Regions from separate parts of the Enterobacter sp. SA187 genome, predicted to be linked through region 3. Evidence: predicted binding sites of a transcription regulator. Region 3 holds the regulator's gene; each other region holds the start of a gene.
What was found. Region 3 encodes PhoB, which activates phosphate uptake and scavenging genes when phosphate is short. Its sites were predicted from a motif close to CTGTCATAAAACTGNCNNAT; they were not measured.

Region 1 (7,720 bases), 480 kb from region 3:
CAGCGATTATGGCTTCTCTTACGGTGCAGGTATGCAGTTCAACCCGATGGAAAACGTTGCTCTGGACGTGTCCTACGAGCAGAGCCGTATCCGTAGCGTTGACGTTGGCACCTGGATCGCAGGCGTTGGCTACCGCTTCTAATCACTTCTGTGATGATAAAAAATCCGCCCACGGGCGGATTTTTTTTTGCTCTATGGAAACGAATGGCTACGGTCACAGCGTTTACCGCGTTTTGGTCTCAAAAATATCCGTGCCCAGATGGGTGTAATCCACTTTCTGCAGTTTGAAATTCGTCACCCAGGTAGTGCCGCTTTTTTGCGAGGACATAAAACGGTATTTATTGGTGATCTCTTTTGCGCTGATGCCGGTCCACTGTGAGAAAAAGTTCAGGAAATCATTGGCCGAGCGACGGGCTTTGATCACGCGATGGGTCTTGTCATCGCTGGAAAGCACCATAAAGGGCACCTGGAAGTTCTGCTGGAAGGTGTCGCCATGGGCCAGATACTGCACATCTTTGCCGCGCTCTTTAATGGCAAGGCCATGATCCGAGAAATAGACCATCGAGAAACTGTCCCCCGCGCCCTGCAACTGCGCATAGAGTTTGCCGAGCAATTCATCGGTCTGGGTGATGGAATAGAGGTAGCAGGAGGTCTCTTTCGACTGCACAAACACCTTATATTTACCTTCGGTGCGATCGCAGGCCTGAGGGTGAGAACCCATCAGGTGCAGGACGATCAGCTGCGGCTGGCTGCGCGGCGTGGACAACACCTGGGCCGTCATTTTCAGCAGCGCCTCATCCTTGACGTTTTTATCCGCTTCGAAATCGCCGTTCTTCAGGAACTGCACTTCATCGGCGCGTTTCGCGATGCTGGCGATGGCGGTATCGTATTCGCCAATTTGTCCCTGATTGGAGAACCACCAGGTCTGGAATCCGGCGCGGTTCGCCAGGGTGACGAAGTTATCCTGGTATTGCGGTTTATCGTCCACCACGCGGTTCAGGGTCAGGCCGAGGGATTTTTGCGTCGAGCCGCTGGCGGCCACGTAGTCGGTAAAGAAGGTGCCGTTAACCTGGCTGGCGAAGGGCGTGTTATTCCAGTAGCCACCAAAGGCGCCCATCGCGTCGCGTCGCACGCTTTCGCCGATCACCACCACATAGGTATGATATTTCGGCTTCACGCCCAGCACTGTCCAGGTATCTTTCATGCCGGACAGCTCCGCCATGCGGGTCTGTTCTTCCCGCACTTCGCGGTTATTCACCACCACATCTTTCACGAAGCGCACTACCGGATAACCGGTGTCTTTCAGATGGAAGCCCCAGCCGTAGTAGAGGTTGCTTACCGGCTGCACGAACACTACCGCGAGACAGAAGGCGACCCCCAGATGATCCCATTTACCCCAGGCCGGACGTTCCGCCGCTTTGCGGCGCACGGCGATCACGCCAAGGCCAAAAATAAACAGGCCTATCACGTAGTTGTACCACGGGAAAATTGTCAGGATCTCCGTGGACTCTTCCATATTGGTGGAGTGCAGCGCCAGCAGGGTATTAAAGTTTGGCGCGCCATAAGCCTGGCCGAATGGATAGTAGGACGCCGCCACCAGGGTACAAAGGCCGATCAGCACTTTCTGTACCCGCGGGGCGTGACGCCATAGTAGCTGTAACACCAGTGCAAAGGCCACGGCATACAGCAGGCTGAAAGGATAGCCAAGGGCGTAGTTAATAAGTAAAGACTGCAAAAAATAAAAACCTGTCCACGGGCTGATGTTCAGCCCGCGCGCAGCGAGGGTTTCTTTTATGATTAAATTCATATGACACTATCGCGAAAACGCCATGTGCTCACCCTGGCGTCGAGGGTCAAAACCTGCGGGACAATGCGTGAAGAATGAGGAGGGGGCCGTCATCCGCAAGCCGCATTTGTGCAGGGCTGCGAGAAGATAGAGCGAGCCGCCATGAAGGTCAACAGGCGTCAGGGCTATGTTTTGCGATAATGGTTACAAAACCGACAAATAATAAGAAAATTCTATAGAAACGATCAGTATGACGGGGAGATGTGACAGAAAAATGAAGCGGCGTACCGCGACGCCGCGTTAGCGTGAAGGTTTATCGTCCGGCTGCGGTTTGCTGTGGAACATGTCACACAACAGATTAACCAGCAGTAAACGCACTTTAAAAGGGGAGTGACTGAACACGGCCATACATCTCCTGAATTCGTTCATTAGTTACCTCCTGTCCAGATAAAAACCATTCCGTCCGTGAAGGGTGACTGCATTACATACAGATATAGCATAGGCTATATTTTATAGCTATGGCTAATGCGTTAATTTTTTGTACTCCTCAGGCGATGGTTTACAATGGCCGCTCGCTTAGAGGATGCGGTATTCGCGTCACGTCAATGAGGAAGCACTATGAGTCGTCGCGCAGGTACGCCAACAATAAAAAAAGTGACGCAACTGGTTAATGTTGAAGAACATGTCGAAGGATTTCGCCAGGTTCGCGAGGCGCATCGCCGCGAGTTAATCGATGATTATGTTGAGTTGATTTCCGATCTGATCCGCGAAGTGGGCGAAGCGCGTCAGGTGGACATGGCGGCGCGGCTGGGCGTTTCGCAGCCGACGGTAGCCAAAATGTTAAAACGACTTGCCAGCGTAGGATTGATCGAACAGATCCCCTGGCGCGGCGTGTTCCTGACGCCGGAAGGGGAGACCCTGGCGCAGCAAAGCCGTGAGCGTCATCAGATTGTAGAAAGTTTCCTGCTGGTGCTCGGCGTCAGCCCGGATACCGCCCGCCGTGATGCGGAAGGGATGGAACATCACGTCAGTGAAGAAACTCTTGAGCGTTTCCGTCTGTTTACCCTGCAACAGGGGCAGAACGCAGAATGACGCTGCCTTTCGTGCGTGCGCTGGCCCGCGACCGATTCTTTCATCTGTTACTGCTGGTGGGCGTGCTCCTCAGCTTTTTCGTCCCCTTTGCCCCGGCGGGCTGGGGTAAAGCCATCGACTGGCACACCATTATTACCCTCAGCGGGCTGATGCTGCTGACCAAAGGCGTCGAGCTGTCGGGCTATTTCGATGTGGTGGGACGCCGCATGGTGCGCCGCTTCGCCACCGAACGCCGTCTGGCGATCTTTATGGTGCTGGCGGCGGCGCTGCTGTCGACCTTTCTGACCAACGATGTGGCGCTGTTCATTGTGGTGCCGCTGACCATCACGCTGAAAAAACTTTGTGAGATCCCGGTCAACCGGCTGATCATCTTCGAAGCGCTGGCGGTAAATGCCGGCTCGCTGCTTACGCCCATCGGCAACCCGCAAAATATCCTGCTATGGGGACGCTCCGGCCTGTCGTTTGCCGCCTTCTGCGCGCAGATGGCGCCGCTGGCGCTGGCGATGATGCTGACATTACTGGCGCTGTGCTGGTTTGCCTTCCCGAAAAAAGCCCTCAATTACCATAGCGGCAGCCAGAGCGCCGACTGGCAGCCGCGGCTGGTGTGGAGCTGTCTGGCGCTCTATATCGTGTTTCTTATTTCACTGGAGCTGAAACAGGAGCTGTGGGGGCTGGCGGCCATCGCTGTCGGTTTTCTGATCCTCGCACGCCGCGTGGTGCTGAGCGTCGACTGGACGCTGCTGCTGGTGTTTATGGCGATGTTTATCGACGTGCACCTGCTGATCCAGCTGCCGGTATTGCAGGGGGCGCTGAACGACGTCGGCAACTTATCCGCGCCCGGCCTGTGGCTCACCGCCATTGGCCTGTCGCAGTTTATCAGCAACGTTCCGGCCACCATTTTACTGCTTAACTATGTACCGCCGGATAAGCTGCTCGCCTGGGCGGTTAACGTCGGCGGTTTCGGGCTGCTGCCCGGCTCGCTGGCGAATCTCATCGCGCTGCGCATGGCGCAGGATCGCCGTATCTGGTGGCGTTTTCACCTCTGGTCGCTACCGCTGCTCGTCTGGGCGGCGCTGGTCGGCTACGGTCTTTTTATTCTCAGTTAGTGCTCAATTGTCAGTTTTTCCTGGCAAATGTATAGCAACCTCCTAACTTTAGTTAACGGCGCACCTGCCGCGCCGTTAACTGACAGGAACGTTGTAACGCTATGGCTGAGAACATGAACGCGTCTGACGAGACGCAAAAAGACGACAATAAAACCGACAATAATAACGAAAAAGCCGAACGCAAACGCCCCGGCAAAAAGCCGATTATTATTCTTGGCATCGTGGTGATCGTCATGGTGGTCGGCGCGCTGGTGTGGTGGCTGCTGACCCGCAATGAAGAAACCACCGACGACGCCTTCACCGATGGCGATGTGGTGACTATTGCGCCCAAGGTCGCGGGCTACGTGACCGAGCTGCGTGTGAAAGATAACCAGCGGGTGAAGAAGGGCGATCTGCTGGTGACCATCGATCCGCGCGATACCCGCGCCCAGCGCGATCAGGCGCAGGCCCAGCTGGGTCTGGCGACGGCGCAACTGCATCAGGCGCAGGCGCAGCTGGCGCTCTCGAAAGTGCAGTATCCCGCCCAGCGGGATGAAGCGCGCGCCCAGGTGCTGAAAGCGCAGGCAGATCTGGCCAATGCCGAGGCCGCGTACCGCCGTCAGCGCGGCGTCGATCCCCGCGCCACCACGCAACAAAATATTGATACCGCCAACGCGCAACTGCGCAGCGCGCAGGCCCAGCTGGCCAGCGCTAAGGCGCAGGCGGAAGTGGCCGAGCAGGTGCAGCTGCAAATTCGCCAGCAGGAAACTAACGTCGAAGCGCGCCAGCGTCAGGTCGATCAGGCGCGGGCGCAGCTGGAAAACGCCGAGCTGAATCTCTCCTATACCGAAGTGCGCGCGCCTTTCGACGGTTACGTCACCAAACGTAACGTGCAGACTGGCACCCTGGTGCAGGCGGGCAGCGCGTTGTTCTCGCTGGTGTCGCCGGACATCTGGGTGGTCGCTAACTTTAAAGAGTCGCAGCTGGAGCGTATGCGCCCCGGCAATAAAGTCACCATCAGCATCGACGCCTGGCCGGATATGGAGCTGGAAGGGCATATCGACAGTATTCAGCAGGGCAGCGGATCGCGTTTCTCCGCGTTCCCGGCAGAAAACGCCACCGGTAACTTTGTGAAGATCGTCCAGCGCGTGCCGGTGAAAATCGTCATCGACAAAGGGCTGGATCCCAACAAGCCGATGCCGCTGGGTCTGTCCGTTGAGCCGAAGGTTACGCTGGAATGACCGATCACAACCATGAAAGCTGGAAACCCGCCAGCAATCCGTGGGCGGTGGCGATTGTCGTCACCCTGGCGGTTTTTATGGAGATCCTCGACACCACTATCGTTAACGTGGCGCTGCCGCACGTCGCCGGATCGCTCTCCTCCAGCTACAGCGAATCGACCTGGGTGCTGACCAGTTATCTGGTGGCGAACGGTATTGTGCTGCCCATCTCAGCGTTTTTAAGCCGGGTTTTTGGCCGTAAACGCTTCTTCCTGATCTGCATCGTGATGTTTACCGTCTGCTCGTTTTTGTGCGGTATCGCCACTGAACTGTGGGAAATCATCCTGTTCCGTATCTTGCAGGGCTTCTTTGGCGGCGGTTTGCAGCCGACGCAGCAGTCGGTGCTGCTGGATTACTTTAAGCCGGAAGATCGCGGCAAGGCGTTCGGCCTGTCATCCATCGCCATTATCGTCGCGCCTGTGCTTGGCCCGACGCTCGGCGGCTGGATCACCGACAACTACTCCTGGCGCTGGGTATTCTTTATCAATATCCCGGTGGGCATCATCACGGTGCTGGCGATCTATCAGCTGCTGGAAGATCCGCCGTGGGAGCGTAAATCGGAAGAAAAACTCTCCATCGACTGGACGGGCATTGGCCTGATCGCGCTGGGTCTGGGCTGTTTACAGGTGATGCTGGATCGCGGCGAAGATGACGACTGGTTTGCTTCCGGCTTTATCCGCACCTTTGCGGTGCTGACGCTGGTGGGCATTATCGGCGCTATCTACTGGCTGATTTATGCCAAAAAACCGGTGGTCAACCTGCAGTGTATGAAGGATAAAAACTTTGCGGTGTCGAGCCTGCTGATGGCGGGTATGGCGATGATCCTCTACGGCAGCTCGGTGGTGATCCCGCAGCTGGCGCAGCAGGATCTGGGCTATACCGCCACATGGTCCGGGCTGGTGCTGTCGCCGGGGGCGATACTGATCGTGCTGACCATTCCGCTGGTGCTGAAGCTGATGCCGGTGGTGCAGACGCGCTGGATCATCGCCTTTGGCTTTGCCTGCCTCGCGCTGTCGTTTTTCTGGTCGCGCACCCTGACGCCGGACATCGATTTTGAAACCCTGGTGCTGTTCCGCAGCGCCCAGTCGATTGGTCTTGGCTTCCTGTTTGTGCCGCTGACCACCATCGCCTTTATCACCATACCCCGGCAGCTGAACGCCGACGCCGCGGCGCTGTTCACCATGTTCCGTAACGTCGCGGGGTCGATGGGCATTTCGCTCTCCACCGCCGCCATTACCGAACGATCCCAGGTGCACAGCGCCTATCTCAGCGAACATGCCTCGCCTTTTGACGAGCAGTTCCAGCAGGCGATCCGCAGCTCAGCAGAGGCGATACGCAATTTCACCTCGCAGGTGGGCGATCCCACCGCCATTGCCAGCGGGCAGATGTACCAGACCTTAATCGAGCAGTCGCGCTTTCTCGCCTACGTGGATGTCTTCACATTGCTCAGTCTGGTGGCCGTTCTGTTGATCCCATTTTGTTTACTGCTTTCGCCGGTGAAAAGCGAAGGCAGCGCAGGAGCACATTAAGATGCACAGGAAAACTCATCCCACTTTCACCCTGCTGGCGCTGTTGCTGGCAGGCTGCGCCGTCGGGCCGGATTATCAGCAGCCCGCCGCCCCGGCGGTCAGCCACTGGAACGATCAGGGCGACCGCAACGTGAAGTCGCAGACGGCGTCCCAGGCGGTCAATCCCCGCTGGTGGACGACCTTCAACTCCCCGCAGCTCAACAGCCTGATCGAGCGGGCGATCGCCGATAACCTGTCGTTGCAGCAGACCGTGCTGCGTATCGCCGGGGCGCGGGAGCAGATCAACCAGGCGGGCGGGGCATTGCTGCCCGCGGTAAACGGCAGTCTGAAGGCCACCCGTCAGCAGCTCGGGCTGGAAGGGGAGCTGAAATCCCATGACGTTTATGGCCAGCTGAATGACGTCGATCCCGAATTGCAGGGGGCGCTTGGCACCCTGACGCAGCCGGTGAACCTCTATCAGGGCAGCTTTGATGCCCAGTGGGAGATCGATCTGTGGGGCAAAGTGCGCCGCCAGGTGGAAGCGGCGCAGGCGCAGCAGCAGGCGGCCATTGAACAGCGCAACGACGCGCTGGTGTCGCTGGAAGCGGAAGTCGCCCGCGCCTGGCTGCAACTGCGCGGCGCGCAGAGCATTATCGCCACCATGAACACGCAGATCGCCACCGCCCAGGAAACCTTCACGCTGACGGAAAACCGTCAGCGCGGGGGCCTCTCGCCGCAGCTGGATGTGGAAAACGCCCGCGCCCAGCTTGGCAACCTTGAAGCGCAACTGCCGCAATATCAGGCGCAGGAGCGGCAGGCGATGAACGCGCTGGCGATCCTGCTCGGCAAGCCGCCGGGCGCGCTGGACGCGGAACTGCGCAACCCACAGCCGCTGCCGAAACTGCCGGATCTGGTGGCGACCGGCATTCCGTCCACCCTGGCGCGGCGTCGTCCGGACGTGCGCGAAGC
Region 2 (7,720 bases), 1.0 Mb from region 3:
AAATGAAAAAAGCGCGTCTGGGTAAAGGCTCGAAAGCGGGTCATCTCACCTACCTGGGCGATGCGGAAATTGGCGATAACGTGAACATCGGCGCGGGCACAATCACCTGCAACTACGATGGCGCCAATAAGCATAAAACCATTATTGGCGATGACGTGTTTGTCGGCTCCGATACGCAGCTGGTGGCGCCGGTAACGGTAGCCAGTGGCGCAAGCATCGGCGCGGGCACCACGGTAACGAATGACATCGCGGAAAATGAACTGGTCATCAGCCGGGTACGTCAGACCCATATCAAGGGCTGGAAACGTCCGGTGAAGAAGAAGTAACAATGTGGCGGGTGGTGCTTCGCTAACCCGCCCTACGGTTTTCTGCCGGATAAACGTTAGTGCCATCCGGCAAAAAGGGATGAGGAGATAAACATATATCTCCCGCCCACCAGCAGTAACCATAAAAATAACCCCACTCTCTACAAGGCTCGGGGCGCCCGATACGGGCAAAACAGGTCGGCGACAACGCATCATTATCAGGAAATTAACTATGTGTGGAATTGTTGGCGCAGTCGCGCAGCGTGATATTGCTGAAATCCTTCTCGAAGGCTTACGTCGTCTGGAATATCGTGGTTATGACTCTGCGGGACTGGCCGTCGTCGATAACGAAGGGCACATGACCCGTCTGCGTCGTCTGGGTAAAGTTCAGATGCTGTCTCAGGCTGCGGAAGAACATCCGCTCCATGGCGGTACGGGGATCGCACATACACGCTGGGCAACCCACGGTGAACCTTCGGAAGGGAATGCGCACCCGCATGTGTCCGAACACATTGTGGTGGTCCATAACGGTATTATTGAGAACCATGAGCCGCTGCGTGAAGTATTGCAGGCACGTGGCTACGTCTTTGCCTCCGAAACCGATACCGAAGTGATTGCTCACCTCGTTCACTGGGAGCTGGAGCAGGGCGGCACGCTGCGTGACGCCGTGTTACGTGCCATCCCTCAGCTGCGCGGTGCCTACGGTACGGTGATCATGGATACCCGTCATCCGGATACTCTGCTGGCCGCCCGTTCCGGCAGCCCGCTGGTCATTGGCCTCGGCATGGGCGAAAACTTCATCGCTTCCGATCAGTTAGCTCTGCTGCCGGTCACCCGTCGCTTTATCTATCTGGAAGAAGGCGATATCGCTGAAGTTACGCGCCGCAGCGTGACCGTATTCGATAAGTCTGGCCATGAAGTTACGCGCCCGGACATCGAATCTAATCTGCAATACGACGCGGGCGATAAAGGTATCTATCGCCACTACATGCAAAAAGAGATTTATGAGCAGCCGAACGCCATCAAAAACACTCTGACCGGGCGTATCAGCCACGGCGAAGTGGATTTAAGCGAGCTGGGCGCGAATGCCAATGACATGCTGTCACAGGTTGAGCATATCCAGATCGTAGCCTGCGGCACCTCGTACAACTCCGGTATGGTGTCACGCTACTGGTTTGAATCCCTGGCGGGCGTGCCCTGTGACGTGGAGATCGCCTCTGAGTTCCGCTATCGCAAATCCGCGGTGCGTCGCAACAGCCTGATGATCACCCTGTCCCAGTCCGGTGAAACGGCAGATACCTTGGCCGCGCTGCGCTTGTCGAAAGAGCTGGGTTACCTCGGTTCGCTGGCGATCTGTAACGTGCCGGGCTCCTCGCTGGTGCGTGAATCCGATCTGGCGATGATGACCAACGCCGGGACTGAAATCGGTGTGGCTTCCACCAAAGCCTTCACCACCCAGTTAACGGTGCTGCTGATGCTGGTGGCGAAGTTAAGCCGTCTGAAAGGCATGGACGCGTCCATTGAGCATGACATTGTGCATGGTCTGCAGGCGCTGCCGAGCCGTATCGAGCAGATGCTGTCGCAGGACAAACGCATCGAAGCACTGGCAGAAGATTTCTCCGACAAGCATCACGCGCTGTTCCTTGGCCGTGGCGATCAGTATCCGATCGCGCTGGAAGGCGCGCTGAAGCTTAAAGAGATCTCCTATATCCATGCTGAAGCCTATGCGGCGGGCGAGCTGAAACACGGCCCGCTGGCGCTGATTGACGCCGATATGCCGGTCATCGTGGTGGCACCGAACAACGAACTGCTGGAAAAACTGAAATCCAACATTGAAGAAGTGCGCGCCCGTGGCGGCCAGCTGTACGTCTTCGCCGATCGTGATGCCGGTTTCAACAGCAGTGACAACATGCACATTATCGAAATGCCGCATGTGGAAGAGGTGATCGCACCGATTTTCTATACCGTGCCGCTGCAGTTACTGGCCTATCACGTTGCGCTGATCAAAGGCACCGACGTTGACCAGCCGCGTAACCTGGCAAAATCCGTTACGGTTGAGTAAATAAATCAAAGCCCCGTCTGCAAAGGCGGGGCTTTTACTGTCTGCGCTGTTCTGTTTTTATACACATTTGCGGCACCCTTCTTTATGACAAACTGTCATCTTCAGCTACTTTTAATCCTGTAATAAAAATAAAATCACGCTGTCATGCTCTGTTCATAAATCTTATAATTATTTGATTATAATGATTTTATTTTGGCTATCCCACCAGCAGCCCCGACTGTCATAAAACTGTCATATTTCATACATTTTACTGTCACCTGTTTGTCCTATTTTGCATACCGGAGCTACTCAAACAACGATTTACGAAATCTTGCAGGAGTCATTATGAAAGCCATGCGTACCACTGTCGCCACTGTTGTCGCTGCGACCTTATCTCTGAGCGCTTTTGCTGTTAACGCAGCAGCAAGCCTGACTGGCGCGGGTGCAACCTTCCCGGCGCCGGTGTATGCCAAATGGGCTGATACTTACCAGAAAGCCACCGGTAGCAAAGTAAACTACCAGGGTATCGGCTCCTCCGGCGGCGTGAAGCAAATTACCGCTAACACCGTTGATTTCGGCGCGTCTGATGCTCCGCTGTCTGATGAAAAACTGGCTCAGGAAGGCCTCTTCCAGTTCCCTACCGTGATCGGTGGCGTGGTGCTGGCGGTTAACCTGCAGGGCGTGAAATCCGGCGAACTGGTGCTGGACGGCAAAACCCTGGGTGATATTTACCTCGGCAAAATCAAAAAATGGGATGACGCCGCGATTGCGAAACTCAACCCAGGCCTGAAACTGCCTTCGCAGAACATCGCCGTTGTGCGTCGCGCTGATGGTTCCGGCACCTCTTTCGTGTTCACCAGCTACCTGGCGAAAGTGAACGAAGAGTGGAAATCTAAAATTGGTTCAGGCTCTACCGTAAACTGGCCGACCGGTCTGGGCGGTAAAGGCAACGACGGCATCGCCGCGTTCGTTCAGCGTCTGCCAGGCTCTATCGGTTACGTTGAATACGCCTACGCTAAACAGAACAACCTGGCTTACACCAAACTGGTGTCTGCGGATGGCAAACCGGTATCCCCGACCGAAGAAAGCTTCTCTAACGCCGCCAAAGGCGTGGACTGGAGCAAAACCTTCGCTCAGGACCTGACTAACCAGAAAGGCGATGACGCGTGGCCGATCACCTCCACCACCTTCATTCTGATCCACAAAGAGCAGAAGAAACCTGAGCAGGGCGCAGAAGTGCTGAAGTTCTTTGACTGGGCTTATAAAGATGGCGCTAAACAGGCGAATGACCTGGATTACGCTACCCTGCCGGACAACGTGGTTGAGCAGATCCGTGCGGCATGGAAAACCAACGTGAAAGACAGCAGCGGTAAAGCGCTGTACTAAGCAAAGTAGTTAATGATGGCGGATGGCGCTTTCGCTTATCCGCCCTACAAAAATCCGCTAACATGCTTTTTTTGTAGGCCCGGTAAGCGGCGACGCCACCGGGCATCGTTCAAAACAGAGTTCAACTAAAAGAGTGACCTATGGCTGCAACTAAGCCCGCTTTTAACCCACCGGGTAAACAAGGCGACATGATCTTCAGCGCACTGGTAAAACTGGCTGCGCTGATTGTGCTATTGCTGCTGGGCGGCATTATTGTGTCGCTTATTTTCTCCTCCTGGCCAAGCATCCAGAAGTTTGGTTTCTCTTTCCTGTGGACCAAAGACTGGGACGCGCCTAACGATATTTACGGGGCGTTAGTGCCAATTTACGGCACGCTGGTAACCTCATTTATCGCGCTGCTGATCGCCGTTCCGGTGAGTTTCGGCATTGCCCTGTTTCTGACTGAACTGGCGCCTGGCTGGCTGCGTCGCCCGCTCGGTATCGCCATTGAACTGCTGGCGGCTATCCCCAGTATCGTTTACGGCATGTGGGGGCTGTTCATCTTCGCGCCCTTGTTTGCGAAATATTTCCAGGAGCCGGTCGGCAACGTACTGTCGAACATTCCGTTTGTGGGCGCGCTCTTCTCCGGCCCGGCATTCGGTATCGGTATTCTGGCAGCCGGGGTGATCCTCGCCATCATGATCATTCCGTACATCGCCTCCGTAATGCGCGACGTGTTCGAACAAACGCCGGTGATGATGAAAGAATCGGCATACGGCATCGGCTGCACCACCTGGGAAGTGATCTGGCGCATTGTTCTGCCGTTCACCAAAAATGGGGTCATCGGCGGCGTGATGCTTGGCCTTGGCCGCGCGCTGGGTGAAACCATGGCGGTGACTTTTATCATCGGCAACACCTACCAGCTCGACAGCGCCTCGCTGTATATGCCTGGCAACAGCATTACCTCTGCGCTGGCAAACGAATTTGCGGAAGCCGAATCCGGCCTGCACGTTTCGGCGCTGATGGAGCTGGGGCTGATCCTCTTTGTGATCACCTTTATCGTGCTGGCGATTTCTAAGGTCATGATCATGCGCCTGGCGAAAAACGAGGGGGCACGATAATGGCGACGCTCGAAATGCAAAACACCACGGCTCTGGCGGAATCACGTCGTAAAATGCAGGCCCGTCGTCGTCTCAAGAACCGTATCGCGCTGACGCTCTCGATGGCGACCATGGCGTTCGGTCTGTTCTGGCTGGTCTGGATCCTGTTTTCCACGGTGACGCGCGGTATCGATGGCATGTCGCTGGCGTTATTCACCGAAATGACGCCGCCGCCTAATACGGCGGGTGGGGGCCTGGCAAACGCCCTGGCGGGCAGCGGCCTGTTAATTTTCTGGGCCACCGCAATCGGGACGCCGCTGGGCATTATGGCCGGTATTTATCTGGCGGAGTATGGCCGCAAATCCTGGCTGTCAGAAGTGATCCGTTTCATTAACGATATTCTGCTCTCTGCGCCGTCGATTGTGGTTGGTCTGTTCGTTTACACCATTGTGGTGGCGCAGATGGAGCACTTCTCTGGCTGGGCAGGCGTGATCGCGCTGGCGCTGTTGCAGGTGCCGATTGTCATCCGTACCACGGAGAACATGCTGAAACTGGTGCCGGACAGCCTGCGTGAAGCGGCTTATGCGCTGGGCACGCCTAAGTGGAAGATGATCTCTTCCATTACGTTAAAAGCCTCTGTTTCCGGCATCCTGACCGGCATCCTGCTGGCCGTTGCGCGTATCGCCGGTGAAACCGCGCCGCTGCTGTTTACCGCGCTCTCCAACCAGTTCTGGAGCACGGACATGATGCAGCCTATCGCCAACCTACCGGTGACAATTTTCAAATTTGCCATGAGTCCGTTTGCCGAGTGGCAGGAACTGGCCTGGGCAGGCGTGCTGATTATCACCCTGTGCGTACTGTTGCTGAACATTCTGGCGCGCGTGATCTTCGCGAAGAAGAAACACGGTTAATATTTTGCGGCGGGGCCATGGGCCGCGCCGAATGAGGAAAGAGTAAAATGAGTATGGTTGAGACTGCATCCGGTAAGATCCAGGTTCGTGATTTGAACTTCTATTACGGGAAATTCCATGCCCTGAAAAATATCAGTCTGGATATTGCCAAAAACCAGGTGACGGCGTTTATCGGCCCGTCAGGCTGTGGCAAATCCACCCTGCTGCGTACTTTTAACAAAATGTACTCGCTCTACCCGGAGCAGCGTGCAGAAGGCGAAATCCTGCTGGATGGCGACAATATTCTCACCAATACCCAGGACATCGCGCTGCTGCGCGCCAAAGTCGGTATGGTCTTCCAGAAGCCGACGCCGTTCCCGATGTCGATTTACGACAACATCGCCTTCGGCGTACGCCTGTTTGAAAAGCTCTCCCGCACCGACATGGACGAGCGCGTCCAGTGGGCGCTGACCAAGGCCGCGTTATGGAATGAAACCAAAGATAAACTGCACCAGAGCGGTTATTCACTCTCCGGTGGTCAGCAGCAGCGTTTATGTATCGCCCGCGGCATCGCCATTCGCCCGGAAGTGCTGCTGCTGGATGAGCCCTGCTCAGCGCTGGATCCTATATCCACAGGCCGCATTGAAGAGCTGATCACCGAGTTAAAACAGGATTACACCGTGGTTATCGTGACCCACAACATGCAGCAGGCTGCGCGTTGCTCCGATCACACGGCGTTTATGTACCTTGGCGAGCTTATTGAGTTCAGCAACACCGACGATCTGTTTACCAAGCCGGCTAAGAAACAAACTGAAGATTACATCACGGGTCGCTACGGCTGATTCAGGAGCACGCTATGGATAACCTTAACCTCAATAAACACATTTCCGGCCAGTTCAACGCCGAGCTGGAAAGTATTCGCACTCAGGTCATGACCATGGGTGGAATGGTGGAGCAGCAGCTCTCTGACGCTATCACCGCCATGCACAATCAGGACAGCGAGCTGGCCAAGCGCGTTGTGGCAGGCGACCAGCAGGTCAATATGATGGAAGTCGCAATCGATGAAGCCTGTGTGCGCATCATCGCCAAGCGTCAGCCTACCGCCAGCGACCTGCGTCTGGTAATGGCGATCATCAAAACCATCGCCGAGCTTGAGCGTATTGGCGATGTGGCCGACAAAATTTGCCGTACGGCGCTGGAGAAATTCTCTCAGCAACACCAGCCGCTGCTGGTGAGCCTGGAGTCCCTTGGCCGCCACACGGTGCAGATGCTGCATGATGTGCTGGATGCGTTCGCGCGCATGGATCTCGATGAAGCGATCCGTATTTATCGCGAAGACAAGAAAGTGGATCAGGAATATGAAGGCATTGTGCGCCAGTTGATGACCTACATGATGGAAGATCCGCGCACGATCCCAAGCGTACTGACAGCGCTGTTCTGCGCGCGCTCCATCGAGCGTATCGGCGACCGTTGCCAGAACATTTGCGAATACATTTTCTACTTCGTGAAAGGTCAGGATTTCCGTCACGTGGGCGGCGACGAGCTGGACAAACTGCTCGCCGGCAGCGATCCGAAAGAGTGATCTTTTAAGGCCGGATATCCGGCCTTAATTTCAGAACCTGTAGGCCGGATAAGCGTCAGCGCCATCCGGCATTTTTTAGCGGGTAATATCCCACCCGCGCGCCTTCCACAATTCCGGCAGCTGCGCCAGATCGGTAAAGGTCGTCACCTTCGGGTGGTCAAGGGGCTTATTATGCGGATCGGCGCAGAAGTAGAACACTTCCATGCCCGCCGCGATGCCCGCCTGCGCCCCGGCCGAGGAATCATCCACCAGAATACATTTCGTCGGATCGACGTTCATTGCTTTCGCGGCGTGGTACATCAGCGCCGGATCGGGTTTCCAGCGCTGAATATCGTAGCCGCTGAACAATAAATCCGGGAAATGGTGCAGCATTCCCAGCTTACCCAGCGAATGATTCATTTTGCTTACCGGCCCGTTGGACACCACACACATCGGTA
Region 3 (7,720 bases):
GCGCCGTGACGCCAAGCTTTTTCAGATAGGGCAGCTTTTCGCTGATGCCGTCAAGATCGCCGCCGTAAAAGGTCGATCCGCCCGCCTCGCCGGTGAGAGGATCATCCCAGTCGCGCAGCACGATCTCCTGCCCGGCGGCGTGATGGTAATAGACGTTGTCCTGCTCCGGCGTGCGCGGCTGGCTGCGGGCAAAGCGATCGGGAAAGATCTGATAAAACACCTGATCCGCCACCCACTGCGGGCCATTATCCGGGCAATCGATGGCAAACTGCTCCAGCCGTGCGGGCGGGAAATCGCTGAAGCCCTGCGGCGTAAACCAGCGCTGGCGATCCGCCCACAGCAGTTTAAAGCTGTAGCGACGGCGCGGTTGCCCTTCGGACACGTCGATGGCGGCGCGCCAGGCGGTTACGCCGGGGTACGGTGCACTGCGCAGCGGATGCATCAGGATGGACGTCTCTTCGTTGTCCTTTTCCGTACGCAGTTTAACCTGCGCAGGCAAATCGTTGCCCGCCAGCCACAAAGTTATAAAAAGCTGATCTTTATTGAGTTTTACAAACGGCGCTACCGGAAGATGCCAGGCGTTCAACATCGCTTTACCCCTTGCTGAAAAATGACGCCACCTTGCCACAGCATAGTGAAAGTTCACTCATCATACTGCTGATAATTGGGGGAGGAGCATGGGGGAGGAGGAAGCCAAAAAGCATTGCCGGGCGGCAGGACGCTCACCCGGCAAAAGTTCAGGAGATCAGGCGGTTTTGCGGTCGTAACGGCGCTTAAACATCCAGCCGATAAGCAGCAGCGCGATCCACGCAAAGCCCACGTACAGCGAAATGCGGGTTTCCGGATGCCAGCCAATCAGCGCGATAATAAACACCAGGAACAGCAGACCGGCGATGGTCGTGGGTACGCCGCCCGGCACTTTAAACTTCAGCGCCGCCACTTCTTCCGGCGGCAGACGGCGACGGAAAGCGATCTGCGACAGCAAAATCATGATCCACACCCACACGGTGGCGAAGGTCGCCAGCGAGGCGATCACCAGGAAGACGTTCTCCGGCATGATGTAGTTCAGCCAGGCCGCGAACAGCAGCGCCACCGTCATGACAACGACCGTTACCCACGGAATGCCGTTGCGCGAGGTTTTCGCGAACATCTTCGGCGCGCTGCCCTGCTCGGCCATGCCGTGCAGCATACGGCCGACGCCAAACACATCGCTGTTAATCGCCGACAGCGACGCGGTCAGCACCACAAAGTTGAGGATACTGGCGGCAAAGGTGATGCCCAGATGCTGGAAGGTCAGTACGAACGGGCTGCCGTTGGTGCCCACCTGGTTCCACGGGTAGATGGACATGATCACAAAGAGCGTGCCGACATAAAACACCAGGATACGCATCGGCACGGAGTTGATGGCGCGCGGAATAGAGGTCTGCGGATCTTTCGCTTCCCCGGCGGTAATGCCGATGATTTCGATGCCGCCGTAGGCAAACATCACCATTTGCAGTGACATCACCATGCCGAGCCAGCCGTTGCTGAAGAAGCCGCCGTTGCTCCACAGGTTGTGGATGCCGGTCGGTTCGCCGCCGTTGCCAATGCCCCAGATGATGATGCCAAAGCCCGCCGCGATCATCACGATAATGGTGGCGACTTTAAAGAACGAGAACCAGAACTCCAGCTCGCCGAACACCTTGACGCTCATCAGGTTTACCGCGCAGATGATCATCACCACGCTCAGCACCCAGATCCAGTGCGGCACCGTCGGGAACCAGACGCCCATATAGATGCCGAACGCCGTGACATCAGCGATGGCGACAATCAGGATCTCAAAACAGTAGGTCCAGCCGGTGATGTAGCCTGCCAGCGGGCCGAGGTTTTCCTGGGCATAGCGTGAGAAGGAGCTGGCCGCCGGGTTATGTACCGACATTTCGCCCAGCGCGCGCATGATGATATAGGCTGCCGCGCCGCCGATAATATAGGCGAGCAGCACGCTCGGCCCGGCCATTTTGATGGCGTCCGCCGAACCATAGAACAGGCCCGTGCCTATTGCCGAACCGAGCGCCATAAAGCGGATGTGTCGGGTGCTTAACCCCCGCTTTAGCTTGTTAGTACTTTCCATTGTTTCCCGTGCCATAACAAAAATAAAAAAACCACGGGATGGTAAGCCCCGTGGTTATGACAAGCAACCCTTGATCAGTGTGCGCGGGAAGTCACCTGACGCCCTGCGGCACGATCCCAGACCACGGCCAGTATCACGATCACAACGGTTGGCATCAGCCACGCCAGCCCCTGCTCCGCCAGCGGTAAACGCTGGGTCCAGGCTGGCAACACACCGCCAATGGCGGAAGCTTTGATACCGTCAAGGATACCAAAGGCCAGGCTGATGAACATCGCCGGCGCGATGATGCGCGACGAATTATGCCACCATGAACGGGTAAAGCTTAATACAACCAGTGCGATACACGGCGGATAAATGGCGGTCAGCACCGGTATGGAAATCTGGATCAGGTGGCTCAGGCCAAGGTTAGACACCAGCATCGAGAAGCCGCCAAGCACAAAGGCCAGCGTACGGTAAGAGAACGGCAGATACTGGGCGAAGAACTCCGCACAGGCGCAGGTCAGGCCAACCGCCGTCACCAGACAGGCGAGGAAAATCAGCGCCGCCAGTAGCAGGCTGCCTGCGCCGCCAAAGGTGTGCTGAACGTAAGCATGAAGAATAGCCGCGCCGTTGGCAGACTGTTCTACCAGCGTGCTGCTGTCAGAGCCGAGGCGGAACAGCGCCAGATACAGCAGCGTCAGACCCACACCGGCAATCAGGCCAGCCCAGATAGTGTAACGGGTCAGCAGACGGGAATCTGTCACGCCGCGCGAACGGGCGGCGTTAACGATGACGATGCCAAAGACCATCGCGCCCAGCGTATCCATGGTGAGATAGCCGTTCACAAAGCCGTTAGAGAACGCGGCATTCTGGTAGGCATCCATCGCGCTGCTGATCGGGCCTGCCGGCCAGACGAGCGCGGCAACGGACAGCACCGTCAGGGCGATGATTTTCATCGGCGCGAGGAAGTTACCCACGGTATCCAGCAGTTTGCCCGGATAGAGCGATACCAGGATCACCAGCGCAAAATAGACGAGGCTGTAAATCATCAGCGGCATCGCGCCGTCGCCGGTCAGCGGGGCAATACCGACTTCAAAGGAGACGGTGGTGGTACGCGGGATCGCAAACAACGGCCCGACCGCCAGATAGCAGACGGTGGCCAGCAGCACGCCCGCCGCTTTGCCGATCGGCATACTGAGGCTGTCCACGCCGCCGCCCACTTTCGCCAGCGCGACTACAGTCAGCACCGGCAGGCCTACGGCGGTGATCAGAAAGCCGAACGCCGCCGTCCAGACGTGTTCACCCGCCTGCAAACCGACCATTGGCGGAAAAATAATGTTACCTGCGCCGACAAAGAGGGCGAAAGTCATAAAGCCCAGAGCCATGATGTCTCGTGGTTTTAAGCGATGAGTCATAAACGTGTGCTGCCTGTGGATGTGGTGTTGGAAACGATGAAATGTTCGCCAGTGCCTTTGGAACAATACGACGGCAATTTCTCTCAATTTCAGCGGGATATGCTTCCCGCATGACGTGGCGAAGAATAGTTTTTCGATTTACCACGCAAATACAGTCGGTATGACAGTATCAGGGGCGCAATTTAAACGCTTATAACGTTTAAAGGCAAGACGGGATCGTAAAACCAGATGGATCTGCTGCTACCTATATGGTTACCAGTTCAAAACGCTATGTATAAGAAAAACACATGGCTTATCATGCGAACAAAAAATCATCAGCCGTACAATAATCGGTCAGAAAAAGGTGAACCGGAACGCAAACAGGCCAGCATTAGCTGGCCTGCGGAAAGATAAGCTGACAGTCGGGGCGTCAGGCGCTGTTTTTGGCGATCAAACGTTCCGGCAGAATAAAACTGAAACGCGTGCCCTGCCCTGGCGTGCTGGTAATATTGAGGCGGCTGTCGTGATGATTGACCGCATGTTTAACGATGGCCAGCCCAAGCCCACTGCCGCCGGTCTGCCGGGATCGCGCTTTATCCACCCGGTAGAAACGCTCCGTCAGGCGCGGAATGTGCTCGGCCGCGATCCCCGGTCCGTTATCTTCAACGCAAAATTCTGCGCCGTGGGGTACGCGCTTCCAGCTCACCACAATATGGGTGGCGGGGGGCGTATGGTTGACCGCGTTATACACCAGGTTAGAGATGGCGCTACGCAGCTGATCTTCACTGCCCAGCACTTTCAGCGAGCTGTCGATGTGGAACTCAATAGTCTGCTTTTGCTGGCTGAGGGTTTGCGCTTCCCGCTCCACCACCCGCAGCATCATCGGCACATCAATGGTTTCGTTCAGCAGTTGCACCGGCGAGGCTTCAATTTTAGAGAGCGTCAGCAGCTGGCGCACCAGCCCTTCCATACGTGAGGTCTGCTCGCGCATAGTATGCAGCGCTTTTTCACGGGGCGCGCCTTCCAGCGTCTGCTCCTGCATCATCTCCAGATAACCCTGTAACACCGTCAATGGCGTGCGCAGTTCATGGCTGACGTTGGCGAAGAAGTTACGTCGCGCGCCTTCCAGCTGATGCATCTGCGTGACATCACGCGCCACCATCAGCAATTGCTGATCGCTGTAGGGCATGACGCGAATTTCCAGATGGCGGCCATTATTCAGCACCAGATTAAGGGGCTTAAGGAATTCCTGACGCTTCAGGTACTGGGTGAATTCGGGATAACGCAGCAGGTTGAGGATGTTCTGGCCGTTATCGTCCGGCCAGCGCAGACCCAGCAATTGCTGGGCCAGACCGTTACACCAGAAGATCACGCCTTCTGCGGTGGTAAGCACCACGGCGTCCGGCAGCGACTCCGCGCCGCTGCGGAAGCGTTTGATCAGGCTGCCCAGTTCGCGACGGCGTTTTTTGTTACGCATCTGCATCTGGTGCAGCCCGTATAACAGCGGCTCCCAGCTACCGTGGCCCGGCGGCGGCGTCATGCTTCTGTCCACCCAGAGCCACCAGGAGAGTTGCAGTAAGTTCCAGAAATGCCAGACCAGTAATCCGGTGACGGCCGCCAGCAAAAACCACGGCAGATAACCAAATATGGCGCCGAGCACCAGCGCCGGGATGCAACACAGCACCAGCTCCAGCACCAGCCTTTTCCATGACAGCCGTTCCAGCACGCGTCACACTCCCTTCAGATGTTAGAAACGGGTCGAAAAACGATAACCCGTACCGCGGACGGTCTGTACCATACGATCGTGGCCGCTATGTTCCAGCGCTTTACGCAGGCGGCGAATATGCACGTCAACCGTGCGATCTTCAACGTAAACGTTGGTGCCCCACACATGGTTCAGCAACTGTTCACGGCTGTAGACACGCTCCGGATGGGTCATAAAGAAGTGTAAAAGCTTAAATTCGGTAGGCCCCATATCAAGGGGATTTTCGCCGGTCATCACGCGGTGGGAAGTGGGATCCAGGCTTAACCCCTGCATTTCGATCACCTCTTCCACCGCCATCGGCGAGATGCGGCGCATCACGGCTTTAATACGCGCCACCAGCTCTTTTGGCGAGAACGGCTTGGTGATGTAATCATCCGCCCCGGTTTCCAGACCACGTACGCGATCTTCTTCCTCGCCGCGGGCGGTAAGCATCATCACCGGAATATCACGGGTCAGGGCTTCACGCTTCACATGTTTGATAAACTGAATACCGGAACCGCCCGGTAGCATCCAGTCGAGCAAAATGAGATCGGGCCAGGGTTCATTCAACTGGTTCACCGCGCTGTCATAATCTTCCGCTTCGACAGGCTGGAAGCCGTTTTGCTCGAGGACAAAGCATACCATTTCACGAATTGGAGCTTCATCTTCCACGACCAGAATGCGTCTCGCCATAATTTGCCCTGTATTTATTAAGTCGCCAGTATATGTTGCGGTGGCATTATGCGTCAGATTTATGACAGATTTATGAAAATGATGACTGCCTGATGACTCAAGCCGTTGTTTTATGACACTCGTGAAAAAACCGATAACTATCTTCACGCCGCTTAACGTTTATAATCGGCTTCACGCTTTTTTGCCATGGGATCGTTATGCGTCTTCTTCATACCTCTGACTGGCACCTGGGTCAAAACTTTTACAGCAAAAGCCGGGCCGCTGAACATGCCGCCTTTCTTGACTGGCTGCTGAAAACCGCGGAAGAACAGCAGGTGGATGTGATTATTGTCGCAGGCGACATTTTTGATACCGGCTCGCCGCCGAGCTATGCCCGCGAACTCTATAACCGCTTTGTGGTGAATCTACAGCAAACCGGCTGTCACCTGGTGGTGCTGGCGGGTAACCACGATTCCGTCGCCACGCTCAACGAATCCCGCGAAATTCTCGCCTTTTTAAACACCACCGTGGTCGCCACCGCGGGCAGCGCGCCCTTTATGCTCAAACGCCGTGACGGCACGCCGGGCGCGGTGTTCTGCCCGGTGCCGTTTTTACGCCCGCGCGACATCGTGCTAAGCCAGGCCGGGTTATCCGGCAGTCAGAAACAACAGCTTTTGCTGACCAGCATCACAGCGTATTACCAGCAGCAGTATGAAGACGCCTGCGCCCTGCGCGGGGAGCAGAGGCTGCCGGTTATTGCCAGCGGCCATCTGACCACCGTCGGAGCCAGCAAAAGTGACGCGGTGCGTGACATTTATATCGGCACGCTGGACGCCTTTCCGGCGCAGAACTTCCCGCCGGTGGATTATCTTGCTCTCGGCCATATTCATCGCCCGCAGCTGGTGGGCGGTCAGGAACATATCCGTTATTGCGGCTCCCCCATCGCGTTAAGTTTTGATGAAACCGGCAGGCCCAAAAGCGTCAATCTGGTGACTTTCAGCGACGGCAGGCTGACGGAGGTGACGCCGCTGACGGTGCCGGTTACCCAGCAACTGGCGGTGATCAAAGGCGATCTGGCGGCTATCGGCGAACAGCTTGAGCAATGGCGCGACCAGCCGGTCAGCCCGCCGGTGTGGCTGGATATTGAAATCACCACCGACGAATACCTGGCCGACGCGCAACGGAAAATCCAGGCGCTTACCGGGGATCTGCCGGTGGAAGTGTTGCTGGTGCGCCGCAGCCGGGAGCAGCGCGAACGTCTGCTGGCGGGCGAACTGCGCGAAACCCTGAGCGAACTGAAGGTGGAAGAAGTCTTTGAGCGGCGGCTGGCGCTGGAAAGCCTCGACGAGGCGCAAAACGCGCGTTTACAGACGCTGTTCGCGCAAACCGTTGACGCCCTGACGGAGGAAGACGACGCATGAAGATCCTCAGTCTGCGCCTGAAAAATATCAACTCCCTGAAAGGGGAATGGAAAATCGATTTCACCGCCGAGCCGTTCGCCAGTAATGGGCTGTTTGCCATCACCGGGCCGACGGGGGCGGGCAAAACCACCCTGCTCGACGCCATCTGTCTGGCGCTGTATCACGAAACGCCGCGTCTGAGCAGCGTCTCCCAGTCGCAAAACGATCTGATGACCCGCGATACCGCTGAATGTCTGGCGGAAGTGGAGTTTGAGGTCAAAGGCGTGGCTTACCGCGCTTTTTGGAGCCAGAACCGCGCCCGCAATCAGCCGGATGGCAATTTGCAGGCCCCGCGCGTGGAGCTGGCGCTGTGCGCCGATGGCAAAATCCTTGCCGATAAAGTGAAAGACAAGCTGGATCT
Region 4 (7,720 bases), 1.8 Mb from region 3:
TGGCGCAGAGCCAGATGCCTGCCCGCCTGCTGCATCTGGTGATCCATGCGGATGCGCTGATGCGCGACGACGCCAGCATCAACGACGGGTTGCACAAACTGCGCGAAGCGGGCTGCCAGGTGATCTTAAGCCACGTGGGCCGTGACCTGGAGCTGTTCAGCCATCTCACCCCGTACGTTGCGGATTACATTCTGCTCGACCAGGAATTGATCGGTAACGTACACGGCAACCTGATGGATGAAATGATGGTCACTATTGTGCAGGGCCACGCCCAGCGTCTGGGCATGAAAAGCATCGCCGGGCCAACGCACCAGCCGATGGTGATGGACACCCTCTCCGGCATCGGCATCGATTACATCTACGGCGATACCATCTCTCCGCCGCAGCCGCTGGATTTGATGCTAAACACCAGCTATTTCGCCATCAACTGACGGCTGCCAGCCGTCGGTATACCAGATATGCAGCAGCGCGTAAGAGCGCCACGGCTGCCAGCGGGCGGCGTAGTGACGGATTTGCGCGGGCGTCATGCCGCTAAAACGCTGCTTGATCAGATAATCGTCCGCCAGAAAGACATCTTTTGCCTGCCAGCCGCGCAGGGCCAGATAATTGGCCGTCCAGCGCCCGATGCCCGGAAAGGTCTGTAAATGCTTCACCCCCTGTTCCACATCCGCCGGGGCGATGAGGGGAAAGCGCCCGTCAAGGGTTGCCCGGGCAAAATGCACAATGGCCTCCCCGCGTTTTAACGGCATGCCCAGCGTTTTTAACTCTGCCGGATCGGCATTCACCAGCACTTCCGGGCGCGGAAAACAGACAAAACCTGGTTCGCCGTTCAGCGGCTCGCCGTAACGGTTTGCGACATAGCCGGTGAGCTTTGCCGCCATCGCCACGCTCACCAGCTGGCCTAAAATCGCGCGGATCCCCTGCTCGAAGGCATCCATCGATCCCGGCAGCCGCAGCCCCGGACGCGCCGCGCCCAAATCGCCCAGCGCGCCATTAATCATCTGCGGATCGCAGGCCAGATCGAACAGCCGCCCGACGCGCGCCAGACATTCATCCGCCACCGGCAGCAGGCCATCGCTGAGCGTCACCCGCAGGGTATGTTCCTGCTCATCCGGTTCGGCGGTGATAAGTCCATGGTGCCCGCCGAGCGCCAGGCTACGCACATAGCGCCCCTCGCTGACGACTTCCACCCCGCTTACGGCACGGGCGCGAAGAAAGCCCAGCATCCACGCCCAGTCATAAGGCGGTTGCCAGTGAAGTGTGTACATAGCCTCTCCTGCTGTAATTAACTTTCTTATAACAGACTAACCGCCCCCGGCACTTTTTGCTTTGCTTTCAAATCCCATTCCGCTAAAGTCGCCCCCCTTCTGCACCGGCCCGGGGAATTCAACATGTTTATTGGTTTTGACTATGGCACCGCCAACTGCTCTGTGGCAGTAATGCGTGACGGCTCGCCGCAGCTGTTAAAAATGGAAAACAATAGCTCGCTGCTGCCCTCCATGCTGTGCGCCCCGACGCGCGAAGCGGTCAGCGAATGGCTGCACCGTCATCATGCCGTTCCGGCGACAGAGGGAGAAACCCAGGCGTTGCTGCGCCGGGCGATGAATTACAACCGCGACGAAGATATCGAGGTGCTGCCGGGCAGCGTGCAGTTCGGCCTCAGTTCCCTGCATCAGTATGTGCAGGATCCGGAGGAGGTCTATTTTGTTAAATCGCCCAAATCCTTCCTCGGCGCCAGCGGCCTGAAGCCGCAGCAGATCGCGCTGTTTGAAGATCTGGTGTGCGCCATGATGCTGCACATCCGTCTCCAGGCGCAGACGCAGCTGCCGGAGCCGATTGACCAGGCGGTGATTGGCCGTCCGATCAACTTCCAGGGTCTCGGCGGGGATGAGGCTAACGCCCAGGCGCAGGGGATACTTGCGCGCGCGGCAAAACGCGCCGGATTCCGCGATGTGGTGTTCCAGTATGAGCCGGTAGCAGCGGGTCTGGACTTTGAAGCGACGCTCAGCGGCGAAAAACGCGTGCTGGTGGTGGATATTGGCGGCGGTACCACCGACTGCTCGCTGCTGCTGATGGGGCCGCAGTGGCATCACCGCAGCGACCGCGACTCCAGTCTCCTCGGGCACAGCGGCTGCCGCGTCGGCGGTAACGATCTGGACATCGCGCTGGCGTTTAAAAACCTGATGCCGCTGCTCGGCATGGGCGGCCAGACCGAAAAAGGCATTGCGCTGCCGATCCTGCCGTGGTGGAACGCTGTGGCAATTAACGATGTTCCGGCACAAAGCGATTTCTACAGCACCGCCAATGGTCGCCTGTTAAACGATCTGGTGCGCGATGCCCGCGATGGCGATAAAGTGGCGCTGCTGACCAAAGTCTGGCGTCAGCGCCTGAGCTACCGGCTGGTACGCAGTGCCGAAGAGAGCAAAATCGCGCTTTCGGAGACAGATGAGGTCACGGCGCGTCTGCCGTTTATCAGCGACGATCTGGCGACCGCCATTACCCGCGACGGCCTGGAAGCGGCACTCAGCCAGCCGCTGGCGCGTATTCTGGAACAGGTGCAGCTGGCGCTGGACAGCAGCAATGAAACGCCGGATGTAATTTACCTCACCGGCGGCAGCGCCCGTTCGCCGCTCATCAAACGCGCGCTGGCGGAAAAACTGCCGGGCATTCCGATTGCCGGCGGCGATGATTTCGGCTCGGTTACCGCCGGACTGGCGCGCTGGGCGCAGGTACAGTTTGGATCAACAAGGAAATAACGCTATGCCACGGTTTCATCTGATCGTCATGCCATTAATTATTGCGCTGGGCCTGTGCGGTTTTGCCCGCGCCGACACGCTTTCTGCCGTCAAACAGGCGGAAACCACGCTCGCGGCGCGTGTGGGCTATGCGGAGCTGGATCTGGCTTCCGGTAAGGTGCTGAACAGCTATCGTCAGGATGAGCGTTTTCCGATGATGAGCACCTTTAAGGTGCTGCTGTGCGGCGCGGTGCTGGCGCGCGTTGACGCCGGGCAGGAGCAGCTTAATCGCCGCCTGACCTGGCAGAAAGCGGATCTCATCACTTACTCGCCGGTAACGGAAAAGCACCTGGCGGACGGCATGACGGTGGCGGAGCTGTGCGATGCCGCCATCACCCTGAGCGATAACACGGCGGCCAATCTGCTGCTCTCCACGCTGGGCGGCCCGCAAAAGCTGACAGATTTCATCCGCAAAACCGGCGATGGGACGACGCGTCTTGATCGCGTGGAGCCGGAACTGAACGAAGCCCTGCCGGGGGACGTGCGTGATACCACCACCCCGACGGCGATGGCGAAAACCCTGCGTCAGCTGTTAACGGGCGATACCCTGACGGCGGCTTCACGGCAGCAGTTAGCGCGCTGGATGGAAGAGGATAAGGTCGCCGGGCCGCTGCTGCGCTCGGTCCTGCCTGCGGGCTGGTATATCGCCGATAAAACCGGGGCCGGTGAGCGGGGATCGCGTGGCATTGTTGCAGCCCTGGGGCCGGACGGCACGCCGTCGCGCATTGTGGTGATTTATGTGACGGGCAGCAAGGCCACCATGGATGAACGTAATAAAGCCATCGCGGCGATTGGCGAGGCGGTGATTAAGCAGTGGTGATATGCCCATTGCCCGGCGGCGCTACGCTTGCCGGGCCTGGAACGGCAAATTACCCAGGCCGGGTAAGCGACAGCGCCACCCGGCACAAACCCACTCAGGATCCAATCACTCCGCCGTCCGCTTTGGTGATCACCACCGTTGACGAGCGCGGGCGCCCATCCGGCCGGTTATCCGGCCAGTTCGACACCGCGCGCGGATTCGCCGGATCGGTAACATCATCTCCGCCTTCTCCCGGATGCTGAATATTAATAAACAGCGTGCGGTTGTCCGGCGTAAAAGCGATGCCGGTGATCTCACAGCCGCGCGGCCCGGTCAGGAAACGGCGATAATCATTGGTGCCGGGAATGGTCGCCAGCATCTGGTTATTGCCCATCCCCTCGTAAGCTTTCTGGTTGATGGTGCTGGAGGAGACGTCCGTCTGGATCCACAGCACGCCCTGATGGTCGAATGACAGGCCGTCCGGGCTGCCGAAGGCCGCGCCCTGCATATTGCCTTTCGCGTCCGGCTTATCGCCATCGTTACGCCCGGCGAGCACCAGAATATCCCATTTAAAGCGCGCCGCTGCCGGATCGGCGTTATCTTCGCTCCAGTGCATAATATGTCCATACACGTTATTGGCGCGCGGGTTCGCCGCATCCACCGGCGCTTTGCCCTCTTTGCCGCGATCGCTGTTATTGGTGAGCGTGCAATAAACGCTGCCGGCAGCGTGAGGATCGACGGCGATCCACTCCGGGCGATCCATTTTCGTCGCGCCCACCGCGTCCGCCGCCAGACGGGTTTTGATCAGCACATCGCCCTGGCTTTCAAAGCCCTTGCTTTGATCCAGCCCGTTCTGTCCGAAGACCAGCGGCAGCCAGTCGCCGGTGCCATCTTCATTAAAGCGCGCGACATAGAGCGTGCCTGACTCCAGCAATTGCATGCTGGCGTCACGGTTGCCCGCATCATATTTTTTATCCGAGACAAATTTATAGATGTACTCGAACTTCTGATCGTCGCCCATATAGACCACGACGCGTTTGTCCGCCGCCAGCGTCACCGCTGCGCCTTCGTGCTTGAAGCGCCCCAGCGCGGTGTGTTTGCGCGGCGTGGAGGTCGGATTGTACGGGTCGATTTCAACCACCCAGCCAAAGCGGTTCGGTTCGTTTGGGGTTTTATCGACGTTAAAGCGTTCGTCCACTTCGCTCCAGCGGTAGGACTCGTCGCTGTCGGCGATGCCATAACGTTTTTCCAGCGCGTTGCGGTCGGCTTGTTTAACAAAAATATCTGACCAGTTTTCTTCACAGGTGAGATAGGTGCCCCAGGGCGTATGGCCGTTGGCGCAGTTCTGCATGGTGCCGAGCACGCGCTCGCCCTGCGGATCGGCGGCGGTTTTCATCAGCATGTGATGACGCGCCGGGCCGGACAGCTCCATCGGCGTATTAACGGTGATACGGCGGGCATAGTTTGACGGGCGCACCACCTGCCAGTCGCTGCCGCTCTTTTTCACCTCGATCACCGACACGCCCATGGCGTTCTGCCCTTTACGGACTTTATCGGCGTTCCAGTCTGCGGTGCCGTCTTTAAACAGCATGCCGTTATCGATGTATTCGTGGTTCATCGCCAGCAGGCCGTGGGCGGCATTATCTTCACCGCGCGGCAGGCTGAACCAGGCCATGCCGTCATGGTGCATACCCGCCTGCGCCGCCTGTTCTTCAGTGGTGTTGCTGGCGTCGAATTTGAATTCCGGCATCATGCCTTTGATGCCGGTGGCGTCGCCCCAGCGATAGAATGGACGTGCGATGTAGCCTTCCGGCACCGTTACGGTGTCCGCAGTGGAAACAGGAATGCTGGTAAAGCCCAGCGACACCGCTTTCGCCAGCGCCGTCGGCTGCGTCATGGCCGCAAAAGCGCTTTCCGCGCGCATCAGCGCCGGGAAAGACACCGCCGCGCCCGCGACCGCCCCCATCTGCAAAAAGCGACGGCGTGACAGAAAGACGTCCTTGACGTCCGAAAATACCGGGTTGGCGCTGGTGTTGCTGATCTCTTCACTGTGTTCTTGTTTGAAGACGGATTTTAATGGCCTGCTCATAATGACTTCCTGTTACCAGAGGACGGGAAAATAACAATGCTGAGCAGTCTATAAACTATTTATTACATTTTTATAACAGTCGCAGGCAGAGCGTCCGCCCCTTGTCATTCGGACAAATCCACACAGTGTTTCATATTTCCTCCATTTTTCTGCGGCCTGGCATTACTAAACTAGTATCATTCTGCTTAATGTTTCAGGAAGAGATACGAATAACGATGAAAGGCCGTAATAATACCCGCTGGATGCTTCTCGCAGGACTGGTCATCGCCGCCCTTGCCGCTGCCTGGTACTGGCACGCTCATTCTGCCGCCCCCGCCGGACAGCAGCGCCAGGCCGGAGCCGGACGTCACGGCGCGGGCATGCGCGGCCCTTCACTTGCGCCGGTACAGGCGGCCACCGCCACCCGCGAGGCCGTGCCCCGTTATCTGAGCGGTCTTGGCACCATTACGGCCGCGAATACCGTTACCGTGCGCAGCCGTGTCGACGGTCAATTGCTGGCAGTGCATTTCCAGGAAGGCCAGCAGGTGAAAAAAGGCGATCTGCTCGCCGAAATCGATCCCAGCCAGTTTAAGGTCGCCCTTGCCCAGGCCCAGGGGCAACTGGCCCGCGATAAAGCGACGCTGGCAAACGCCCGCCGCGATCTGGCCCGCTATCAGCAGCTGGTGAAAACTAATCTGGTGTCCCGTCAGGAGCTGGATGCCCAGCAGGCGCTGGTCAGCGAAAGCGAAGGCACCATCAAGGCCGATGAAGCCGCCGTCGCCAGCGCGCAGTTACAGCTGGACTGGAGCCGCATCACCGCGCCGATAGACGGTCGCGTTGGCTTAAAACAGGTGGATGTCGGCAACCAGATTTCCAGCGGTGATACCACCGGTATTGTGGTGATCACCCAGACGCACCCCATCGATCTGATCTTCACCCTGCCGGAAAACGACATCGCCACTATTGTGAAAGCGCGCAACGCCGGGCAGACGCTGAGCGTCGAAGCCTGGGACCGCACCAACAAGCAGAAGCTGAGCACCGGCACCCTGTTGAGTCTGGATAACCAGATCGACGCCACCACCGGCACCATCAAACTTAAAGCCCGCTTTGAGAATCAGGACGACGCCCTGTTCCCCAACCAGTTCGTCAATGCGCGCATGCTGGTGGATACCGAACAGGACGCGGTGGTGATCCCGGCTGCCGCCCTGCAAATGGGTAACGAGGGCAATTTCGTCTGGGTGCTGAACGATCAGAACACCGTCAGCAAACACACCGTCACGCCGGGCATTCAGGACAGCCAGAAAGTGGTGATCGCCGCCGGGCTTTCCGCCGGGGATCGCGTGGTCACCGACGGTATCGACCGTCTGACCGAAGGGGCGAAAGTGGAAGTGGTGGACGCGCACGACGCCAGCGCCGCACCGGCAAAAAGCACCGCTAAAGGAGCGAAATCCTGATGCAGGTGTTACCGCCCAGCCGCACCGGCGGCCCGTCCCGTCTGTTTATTTTACGTCCGGTCGCCACCACGCTGTTGATGGTGGCGATTTTACTCGCCGGGATCATCGGCTATCGGTTTCTTCCCGTTTCCGCCCTGCCGGAGGTGGATTACCCGACCATTCAGGTCGTCACCCTCTACCCCGGCGCCAGTCCGGATGTGATGACCTCTGCGGTGACCGCGCCCCTTGAGCGCCAGTTCGGGCAGATGTCCGGCTTAAAACAGATGTCGTCGCAAAGCTCCGGCGGCGCGTCGGTGGTGACGTTACAGTTCCAGCTTTCGCTGCCGCTGGACGTCGCCGAGCAGGAGGTGCAGGCCGCGATCAACGCCGCCACTAACCTGCTGCCGTCGGACCTGCCGAACCCGCCGGTCTATAACAAAGTGAACCCTGCGGATCCGCCGATCATGACGCTGGCCGTAACCTCCAGCGCCATGCCGATGACGCAGGTGGAAGACATGGTGGAAACCCGTGTCGCGCAGAAAATTTCCCAGGTGGCAGGCGTCGGTCTGGTGACCTTATCCGGCGGGCAGCGTCCTGCGGTGCGGGTAAAACTTAACGCCCAGGC

Region 1: a site for PhoB is predicted at 1,988-2,007, ahead of BMF08_RS12670 (phosphoethanolamine transferase). Genes of this name have one in related genera too.
Region 2: a site for PhoB is predicted at 2,585-2,604, ahead of pstS (phosphate ABC transporter substrate-binding protein PstS). Genes of this name have one in related genera too.
Region 4: a site for PhoB is predicted at 5,743-5,762, ahead of BMF08_RS18955 (PhoX family protein). Genes of this name have one in related genera too.

Annotation. Positions count from the first base shown of each region.
Region 1 is NZ_CP019113.1:2,645,527-2,653,246, forward strand. Features, by position in the region: gene ompX (outer membrane protein OmpX) at 1-142, shown strand, start outside; gene BMF08_RS12670 (phosphoethanolamine transferase) at 224-1,807, opposite strand; gene mntS (manganase accumulation protein MntS) at 2,087-2,215, opposite strand; gene mntR (manganese-binding transcriptional regulator MntR) at 2,405-2,878, shown strand; gene BMF08_RS12685 (SLC13 family permease) at 2,875-3,984, shown strand; gene BMF08_RS12690 (HlyD family secretion protein) at 4,086-5,204, shown strand; gene BMF08_RS12695 (DHA2 family efflux MFS transporter permease subunit) at 5,201-6,772, shown strand; gene BMF08_RS12700 (efflux transporter outer membrane subunit) at 6,774-7,720, shown strand, end outside.
Region 2 is NZ_CP019113.1:1,119,732-1,127,451, reverse strand. Features, by position in the region: gene glmU (bifunctional UDP-N-acetylglucosamine diphosphorylase/glucosamine-1-phosphate N-acetyltransferase GlmU) at 1-326, shown strand, start outside; gene glmS (glutamine--fructose-6-phosphate transaminase (isomerizing)) at 538-2,367, shown strand; gene pstS (phosphate ABC transporter substrate-binding protein PstS) at 2,692-3,732, shown strand; gene pstC (phosphate ABC transporter permease PstC) at 3,873-4,832, shown strand; gene pstA (phosphate ABC transporter permease PstA) at 4,832-5,722, shown strand; gene pstB (phosphate ABC transporter ATP-binding protein PstB) at 5,770-6,543, shown strand; gene phoU (phosphate signaling complex protein PhoU) at 6,558-7,283, shown strand; gene yieH (6-phosphogluconate phosphatase) at 7,359-7,720, opposite strand, start outside.
Region 3 is NZ_CP019113.1:2,166,795-2,174,514, reverse strand. Features, by position in the region: gene malZ (maltodextrin glucosidase) at 1-589, opposite strand, end outside; gene proY (proline-specific permease ProY) at 746-2,110, opposite strand; gene brnQ (branched-chain amino acid transporter carrier protein BrnQ) at 2,185-3,504, opposite strand; gene phoR (phosphate regulon sensor histidine kinase PhoR) at 3,914-5,209, opposite strand; gene phoB (phosphate response regulator transcription factor PhoB) at 5,231-5,920, opposite strand; gene sbcD (exonuclease subunit SbcD) at 6,118-7,320, shown strand; gene sbcC (exonuclease subunit SbcC) at 7,317-7,720, shown strand, end outside.
Region 4 is NZ_CP019113.1:3,925,386-3,933,105, forward strand. Features, by position in the region: gene BMF08_RS18935 (diguanylate cyclase) at 1-431, shown strand, start outside; gene alkA (DNA-3-methyladenine glycosylase 2) at 402-1,268, opposite strand; gene yegD (molecular chaperone) at 1,392-2,756, shown strand; gene bla (class A beta-lactamase) at 2,761-3,615, shown strand; gene BMF08_RS18955 (PhoX family protein) at 3,710-5,683, opposite strand; gene BMF08_RS18960 (MdtA/MuxA family multidrug efflux RND transporter periplasmic adaptor subunit) at 5,899-7,116, shown strand; gene BMF08_RS18965 (MdtB/MuxB family multidrug efflux RND transporter permease subunit) at 7,116-7,720, shown strand, end outside.